4 regions of the Halomonas sp. Cn5-12 genome follow, and region 3 is predicted to be linked to each of the others. Evidence: predicted binding sites of a transcription regulator. Region 3 holds the regulator's gene; each other region holds the start of a gene.
What was found. Region 3 encodes FNR, which switches genes on or off when oxygen is low (the NO sensors DNR and NnrR bind a similar motif). Its sites were predicted from a motif close to TTGATNTANATCAA; they were not measured.
Positions count from the first base shown of each region.

Region 1: a site for FNR is predicted at 817-830, ahead of L1249_RS11795 (OmpW/AlkL family protein). Genes of this name have one in related genera too.
Region 2: a site for FNR is predicted at 1,311-1,324, ahead of L1249_RS15760 (copper resistance CopC family protein). Genes of this name have one in related genera too.
Region 4: a site for FNR is predicted at 1,304-1,317, ahead of L1249_RS00010 (cytochrome-c peroxidase). Genes of this name have one in related genera too.

Region 1 covers NZ_JAKGAY010000020.1:25,443-27,645, reverse strand. The annotation lists gene L1249_RS11795 (OmpW/AlkL family protein) at 98-724, opposite strand; gene putP (sodium/proline symporter PutP) at 976-2,203, opposite strand, start outside.
Region 2 covers NZ_JAKGAY010000041.1:4,661-6,863, reverse strand. The annotation lists gene L1249_RS15765 (copper resistance D family protein) at 1-503, opposite strand, end outside; gene L1249_RS15760 (copper resistance CopC family protein) at 669-1,040, opposite strand; gene L1249_RS15755 (hypothetical protein) at 1,424-1,573, shown strand; gene L1249_RS15750 (DUF411 domain-containing protein) at 1,570-2,007, shown strand.
Region 3 covers NZ_JAKGAY010000006.1:52,208-54,410, forward strand. The annotation lists gene hemN (oxygen-independent coproporphyrinogen III oxidase) at 1-468, shown strand, start outside; gene fnr (fumarate/nitrate reduction transcriptional regulator Fnr) at 526-1,278, shown strand; gene ttcA (tRNA 2-thiocytidine(32) synthetase TtcA) at 1,265-2,176, opposite strand.
Region 4 covers NZ_JAKGAY010000001.1:9-2,211, reverse strand. The annotation lists gene L1249_RS00015 (adenosine deaminase) at 1-190, shown strand, start outside; gene L1249_RS00010 (cytochrome-c peroxidase) at 231-1,214, opposite strand; partial or broken rRNA gene L1249_RS00005 (16S ribosomal RNA) at 1,620-2,203, shown strand, end outside.

The DNA.
Region 1 (2,203 bases), on a different contig from region 3:
CGAGTAAGGCAGACCAAATAGCAATGCCCAGAGCGCAAGCTCTGGGCATTTTTTTACGTGTTTGCGAAGGTGGGAGCTAGAAGCTAGAAGCTAGAAGCTAGAAGCGGTAGCTTAAGCCTGCCATGACCACCATGGGGTCAATCTCGACGGTGCCCGCACCTGCGCCATTAATAGAGGCGTCGGTGTCGATGTCTAAGTACCAGGCAGCGGCGTTGAGTGCCCAGTGGTCATCAATGAGTAGATCAACACCCACTTGAGCGGCCGCGCCCCATGAGTCGTCTAGCTCAAGTTCGCCAATGGCGAGGCTCTCATCGGAGAAGCGCGTGTAGTTAATACCCGCACCCACGTAGGGCTGTACTTGAGAGTCGCTACCACCCAGTGGGTAATACTGTAGCGTTAGAGTGGGCGGCAGGTGCTTTGTTGACGCCAGGTTATCACCATTTAATTCAATGTCGTGCTCGAAGGGCAGGGCGGCTAGCAGCTCAACGCCCATTTTGTCGTGGAAACGGTAGCCCAGGGTGAAAGCGAAGTCGGTTTTATCCTGAACATCGACCGCGAAGGCACCACCTGCGAGCGAGCCGTTGTCGCTTTTCGGCGCGATGTTGGCAACGCCAACGCGGGTAAAGAAATCGCCAGCGCCATAGGCAACGGCTTGGCTGCTAACTGCTAAGGTGGCAGCGGCAAGCCCAGTGGCGAGTAGGGTAGGCAGTGATAAATGGCGCATAGCGTCGCTCCTGACCGATAACATGATGGGTGAGTGGTTTAAAGTTGTCGTAAACCATATAGCCAGTGTATCGAGCCAACGAGGGAGCGTTATTGACCTAGGGCAAAGAGCTGTGAATTGAGAGGTTCAGCGCCTAGCAAGGTAAATATCTGAAGGGGGAAGGGGCTAAAGAAGGGGCTAAAGAAGAGGAGGCTTAACGGGTTAACTTCAACCCGTTAAGCCTTAGGCTAATTAAGCGACGTTACACTCGTTTAGCGTTCAATATGCTGATACTCGCCAGCATCGGCGGTTATGCTGCTTACTGCCAGGATGGCAATGAAAGAAGCGATAAAGCCTGGGATGATCTCGTAAACGCCAGGGCCACCCATGAAGGAGCCGTTCCAGCCCAGCGCAATCCAGATCATAACTGTGGCAGCACCCACCACCATACCGGCGATAGCACCTGCGCCGTTTGTACGCGACCACATCAGCGACAGAATAATCAGCGGGCCAAAGGCGGCACCAAAACCTGCCCAAGCGTTACTCACCAGCCCCAGCACTTGCGAGTTCGGGTCAGCGGCAATCACGGCTGCGATCAGACCCACTAGCACAACACTGACACGACCTACGGCCACACACTCTTTGTCTGTAGCTTCTTTACGCAGGAACAGGCGATAGAAGTCCTCGGTCAGTGATGAAGATGACACCAGCAGCTGGCTAGAAATAGTACTCATCACAGCAGCAAGCAGGGCCGCGTAGAGGAAGCCGGTGATCAGCGGATGGAACAGCAACTCAGCCAGGATGATAAAGATCGTTTCCGGGTCTTGGACTTCCATCCCATTGCGAACCGCATAGGCGCGACCAAAGATGCCGAGAGAGACCGCGCCGATCAGGGAAATAGCCATCCAGCTCATGCCGATGTTGCGGGCAATCGGAACATCTTTCAGCGTACGGATAGCCATAAAGCGCACGATAATATGCGGCTGACCAAAATAGCCCAGGCCCCAGGTAACGGCAGAGAGCCACCCAATGAACGTCAACCCTTCAGTCCACGACAGCAGCGTGGGATCAACTTCATTGAGGGTCTGTGAGGCTTGAGTAAAGCCACCACCGCCTTCGCCAAACAGTACTACTGCTGGCATGATGACCAAAGCCAGCATCATGATGCAGCCTTGCACAAAGTCCGTCATGCTCACGGCCAAAAAGCCGCCAACCACGGTGTAGGCCAGCACCACGCCCAGCGTGATTACCACACCCACCGCGTAGTCGCTCATACCACCGATGTTGATAACGCCAGCAAAGGCGCTCTCAAACAGTTTGCCGCCTGCGACCAAGCCAGAAGCAGTGTAAACGGCGAAGAAAATCACGATGACGATAGCGGACACCGTTCTCAGCGACAGCGCCCGAGTGGGGAAACGGTTGGCTAGGAAGGCTGGAATGGTAATCGCGTTACCATAGTGAACTGTCTGTTCACGAAGGCGCGGCGCGACCAGAATCCAG
Region 2 (2,203 bases), on a different contig from region 3:
CCTGTTAGCAGCGTGGCCAACGTGACGCCCGCGAGTACCAACAAGCCGACTCCGCCCATGGCGATTTTCCCGAAACGGGTCAGAATGTGGGCGGTATTGTCCTGGTTGTGACCCCGTCCTACTAAATGGAACAGCGGCCAAAGCGAGGCCACCCAAAATGCTGCCGCCATCAGGTGAACGATCAGCAAGCCAGCCAGAACGAGGCGTGGGGTGTTTACTGTATGCCCCACCTGCACGAATGCCAGCATCACCAATAAAACGCCTACTAGGCTCACGCTGTTGGCTGTTTTCGAGAGCGCTAAGTTATTAAGCTGAATCGCCTGAACCAGCAGCAAGCCAGCTACCGCCAGCATTAGCCGGCCCCCGGACGCACCCTCAAACACGATTCCGAGCAGCATTGGGTTGGTTGCAGCAGATATATTGCCGCCCCCAAGGTAACCAGCTTCTAAAGGCCACTGGAACAGAATCAGAATGACCCCCGCCCAGGCAGCAAAGACGCCCATGCGGGCGACGCGCCTCCGGTCGTGATCAGGGAGTCGGGGAAACGCTAGACGAAACAACACGGCCCCCGTCGCGACTAGGGCACTAAGGTAAACCCCAGCCGCCACGAGAATCATCGCGACGGTCCAGACGTCGAGGCTATTTACGGAGAACCACCAGGCCACGGGTCAGGGCTCGACCGAGAAGTTAAAACCGTCGGACATCATGTGCCCGTCATCCGATAGGCCACGCCAGTGCACCTGGTAGTCCCCAGCCGAAAGAGTGTCACTGGGCTTTACGAAGTAGCGATCGACCTGTTCACTGCCTGGCTGACCATCAAGAGGAACGGGGCCGTTTGGGCCTGTCACTTCAAACTGGGTGATGCGCATCATGCCACCAAACTCGATGCCAATCTCTGCTGGGGAATCCTGAATGGTGACGCCATCCCTCGGTAAAGTGTTTGCGAGGCCTTCATGGGCCAGTGCCGGGATTGCTAGCGACAGCAACAGCGTTGCTAAGGAAGCGTGAATGATAGGGAGCGAACTCTTCTTCTTTTGCATACCGTATCCTTATGTTTTTCAGGGTTGAATGGATATTGTTACTTCATCGCGGAGGCGCTAAAACTGATTCGGTTGAGCCTTGGTTAGGTTATTGTCACCACCGCCGTGGCCGGGCGCAGCCCATGCGGCGCTGGTTACCAGACTTACTGAAAGGGCAAACAAAGACGTTGTTAAAGTGGTTTTGCGCATGGTTATTTCCCTCAGGGGTGATTGTCACCCGTTTTTTATACGGTGTTAACCTGAAACGAGCCTGAACCCAGCGGGCAAAATATGATCTGTAGCAACCTTTCGTTGTCCGCAAGGTTGCAAGGCTTGACCTTAGGGTAACCCCAAGGTTGTATGCTTACAGCGTTATTACTTACTGACTTGTTAGGAGACTAACCATGATGAACGCAGATTGTTTTGCTTTTATGAGCTCCATGAGTTGGTTTGGTTGGTTAATGCCGCTCACTTTTTTACTGTTGATAGGGCTGGGTATCGCCTCGTTAGTCAAGTACTTGTTTAGCCACGCACCTCAAGGAGACCGCTCATGAAGCGATTTACCGCTACGGTTTTATCTAGTGTTTTGGCCCTAGGAGCCGCCTCGGCTCAGGCCGCATTGCCGGATGAAGCCACGCTTTACCAAAACCCCCAGTGCGGCTGCTGTGACGCTTATGCACGCCATCTTGAAGAGCTCGGCGTAGAAGTGACGATTATTGACGATGTAGAGCTGGGTGATATTAAGCAGCAGGCAGGCGTGCCCTATGGCCTGGGTTCATGCCATACCATTGAGATGGGCGAGTATTGGATCGAAGGCCACGTTCCAATGGAAGCCGTGCAGGCGCTGTTTGAGGAACAACCCGATATTGACGGTATCGGTTTGGCGGGTATGCCCATTGGCACACCGGGTATGCCGGGGCCACAAGAAAGCCCTTACAATGTGTACACGTTTACAGGCCAGGAAGATGAGCCATTTATGACCCTTTAGTAGGGTGATAAAAGCTCGCCTGCTGTCTGCACGCCGTTCTAACGGACTCTTGTAGTACAGCAGGCGCATTCAAGTCATACATTACTAAAACGAAAGCGCTGTATTAAACTTAGGATTTACTTTGCTAGTGCGTTACGGGTCGATTCGTTACGGTAAGCTAAAAATAAGATTGCGTCGTTTTCTTTACACCTACACA
Region 3 (2,203 bases):
CGCTACGGTACGCTGCAGCGCAACTTCCAGGGATACTCAAGCCATTCCCAGTGCGACTTGATTGGTTTGGGGGTGTCGGCTATTTCTCGGGTAGACGACGTTTACGCACAAAACCCCACTCAGCTGTCCCACTATGAAGCTGCCTTAGATGAAGGTAGGCTAGCGACCGTAAAAGGGTTACTCTTAAATAAGGATGACCTAATGCGCAGAGAGGTGATTGAGCGCTTAATGTGCGATATGGCCATTGACCTTGAAGCAATAGGCCAGCGTTGGCAGATAAATGCCGCTGATTACTTTTCAACCGCTCTTGAACGGTTGAAAACCGCCGAGCAGGATGGCCTGCTAGTGCGCCAAGGCCTCTATTTACAAGCTACGCCCACCGGACGGCTGTTGATTCGGCACTTAGCCATGGCCTTCGATAATCACCTGCAACATCAGGGCAACCAACGCTACTCGAAGATTTTATAAGCGTATCGAGACACCTACCCCCTGCGCCTATGATGGCTAATAAAAAGGGAGCACCACATGTCATATCCTGCCAGCCAACGACGTTCACTGCTGCAAGAGGCGCGCTGCCAAACCTGTAGCCTAAGCTCGCTGTGCCTACCGCTTGCCCTAGAGCTTGAGGATATGAGCCAGTTCGATGCGATTATCCGCCGCCGCTCGCCGTTGAAAAAAGGCGAGCGGCTGTTTCGCCAAGGAGATCCTTTCACCAGCGTTTACGCGGTGCGCTCTGGCAGCTTGAAGCAGGTGACTAGCGAAGGGAATGGCAACGACCAGCTCACCAATTTCTTTCTACCCAGCGAGCTGGTGGGTCTGGATGGGATTGACGAAGAACACTACCCCGGCACCGTGATTGCCCTGGAAACCACCACGGTATGCGAAATTCCGTTTGACCGTTTGGACTCGCTCTCCGAGGAGCTGCCCGAACTGCGCGGCCAGCTTTACCGCAGCATGAGCAAGGAACTACGAGACGACCGGCGGATGATGCGTTTACTGTCACGCAAAACTGCCGATCAGCGGCTGGCCAGCTTTTTGATTACACTTTCTGACCGTTTTCGGCGCCGGGGCTACTCCCCCTATAGCTTCCGGCTTTCCATGTCACGGGCAGATATGGGCAACTATCTAGGCCTCGCGGTGGAGACGGTTAGCCGTATTCTTAGCCGCTTTCAGCAGCAAAACGTGGTGGCCGTCTCCGGGCGCGAGGTCAATATTTTGGATATGCGGCGCCTCATCACCCTAGCTGAAGAGGAAGCCCAAGCGGTTAACTCACGTTAAACGCCTGAATGCGCCCCTCCATCAATGCGGCCTGCTTCGCTTCCAGACCGGCAAAATCAAACAGCTCACGGTCGGCAAGCTGCGAAGGGGCAACGTTGGTCACCGCTTTGAACATACTCTCCAACCGGCCGGGGTGTTTTTTATCCCACTCCGCCAGCATCTCTTTGACAACCTGGCGCTGCATATTGGGCTGAGAGCCGCACAGGTTGCAGGGAATGATCGGAAACTCCATCAGCCTTGAAAACTCCGCAATATCCGCCTCTTTGCAGTAGGCCAGCGGGCGAATCACGATGTTTTTACCATCATCCGAGAGCAGCTTCGGTGGCATGGCTTTTAAGGTGCCGCCAAAGAACATATTGAGAAACAGCGTCTCCAGGATATCTTCCCGGTGGTGGCCCAAAGCAATTTTGTTGGCCCCAATCTCCTCGGCAAAGCCATACAACGAACCACGCCGCAGCCTTGAGCAGAGCGCGCAGGTGGTTTTACCTTCCGGGGTTTTCTCCTTCACCACCGAGTAGGTATCACGCTCCAGAATGTGATATTCCACGCCTTGCTTATCCAGGTACTGGGGCAACACGTGTTCTGGGAAACCTGGCTGCTTCTGATCCATATTGACCGCTACCAGGGAAAAATTAACCGGTGCGTTGCGCTGTAGGTTGCGCAGAATCTCCAGCATCGTATAGCTATCTTTACCACCAGAGAGACACACCATGACCCGGTCGCCATCCTCGATCATGTTGTAATCGATGATGGCGTTCCCTACTTCGCGCCGCAGGCGTTTTTGCAACTTGTTGAATTCACGCTTCTGCTTGGCATCCTGCAGCTCATGCTGCTGGACAAGGGGCTCGTCAGACGCGCTGTCTGACGAAGTGGGGTCAAAGTAGTCAGGTTGTAACATGATCGTCGCACTGCCGATGGGTGAAGG
Region 4 (2,203 bases), on a different contig from region 3:
AAAGGTCACCATCAGCTCTGACGATCCTGCCTATTTTGGTGGTGGGCTGCTCGAAAATCATATCGCCTGTGCCGATGCCTTTGGCTGGGGAGAAGATACCTTCAAATGGCTGAATCGCAATGCCATGGAAGAAGCCTTCGTCAGCGACGCGCGGCGCGCCGAACTGTTGAAGCGCCTGGAAGCAGCCTGATACAGCCTGCTGCCGCCCCTATGGGCGGCGGCATAGTGCATCAGGGTAGAGCGGGCACCTCGAAATCGGGCATTTCACCTGTCAGGGAGTGCAGAAATGCCGTGATGTTATCAATGGTGGGTTCGTCAAACTCACGTCCCAGCATTTCCTGGCCCATGATGGCCACGGCTTCTTCGAGCGTTTCGGTGGCACCATTGTTCATGTACGGGTAAGTGACGCCGACATTACGCAAGGTGGGGGTGCGGAAGCGGTACTTGTCTCTTTCTTCGCCGGTCACCACGTAGCGACCCAAATCTGTCGACCCCGGCACCTGAATGGCGTGGAACTGGCTATCGGTAAAGTTGGCGCCGCGATGGCAGGCAATGCAGCCATTATCAACAAAAGCTACCATGCCCTCTTTTGCCTGATCGCTGATGGCGTCCATATCACCCCGCAAATAACGATCGAAAGGTGCGTTGGGCGTGTTGAGCGTTCTCTGGAAGGCGGCCAGTGCCTTGGCCAGGTTCTCGGCATTGATAGGGTCATCCTGGTCGGGGTACGCTTCCGTGAAGCGCTCTTGGTAGAGCTCGAACTCTGTCAACCTGTCCAGGGCGTGTTCCAACTGCATGGCCATCTCGACATCGGCTTCGATGGGGCCCAGTGCTTGACCCTCCAAATCCGGCTCCCGTCCATCCCAGAATTGCGATCCCAGGAAACCACTGTTGAGCACGGTGGGTGTGTTGCGTTCGCCAACCTGACCGTTATGGCCCACGGCTCTAGGAATGCGATCTGACCAGCCGAGCGCCGGGTTATGGCAAGTGGCACAGCTGATGACACCGCTGGCGGAGATCCTGGGCTCGAAAAACAGCATGTTGCCCAGCATCACCTTTTCATCGGTCTGTGAATTGTGGGCAGGTAAAGGTGGTAAGTGGGGCAGCGGTTCGAACCTGTCGCGGTAGCTACCGAGTTCGTCGTCTGCCCACAGTGAAGTCGTGCCTAATAGCGCGACACTCGCAAGTCCGATGGCAATACGTGATGTTGTCATGGTTTCCCCCTCCTGTTTGACCGGTCTGGTGTGCACCGTTCTTTTCAGCGGTGCTTCAACAAGTCTAAAAAAGCGGGGAAGGGCAGGGCTTGCCTCAGGTCAACTTTCCGGCCATTGGTGACCCGCAGGTGCTTGAACGGTGAATGAGAAAAAAGCTTGACGATCAAAAAGAATTGGGTAGAATACGCCCCACATCGAACGGCAACGCCGACAGATGGCTCTTTAACAATTTGATCAGGTAATTCATGTGGGCGCTTGCCGATGAGGGTGAATCATCACCCAATATCAAGGCAAGCGAACACCAAGATACTCTTCGGAGTATCGCAGTGAATTCGTTTGAACCTTGAGCCAAGTTTGATCCGCTTTTGTTGCCTTCGGGCAGCGAGTAAGGATCGCATTGATCTTAAACTGAAGAGTTTGATCATGGCTCAGATTGAACGCTGGCGGCAGGCCTAACACATGCAAGTCGAGCGGTAACAGATCTAGCTTGCTAGATGCTGACGAGCGGCGGACGGGTGAGTAATGCATAGGAATCTGCCCGATAGTGGGGGATAACCTGGGGAAACCCAGGCTAATACCGCATACGTCCTACGGGAGAAAGGGGGCTCCGGCTCCCGCTATGGGATGAGCCTATGTCGGATTAGCTAGTTGGTGAGGTAACGGCTCACCAAGGCGACGATCCGTAGCTGGTCTGAGAGGATGATCAGCCACATCGGGACTGAGACACGGCCCGAACTCCTACGGGAGGCAGCAGTGGGGAATATTGGACAATGGGGGCAACCCTGATCCAGCCATGCCGCGTGTGTGAAGAAGGCCCTCGGGTTGTAAAGCACTTTCAGCGAGGAAGAACGCCTAGTGGTTAATACCCATTAGGAAAGACATCACTCGCAGAAGAAGCACCGGCTAACTCCGTGCCAGCAGCCGCGGTAATACGGAGGGTGCAAGCGTTAATCGGAATTACTGGGCGTAAAGCGCGCGTAGGTGGCTTG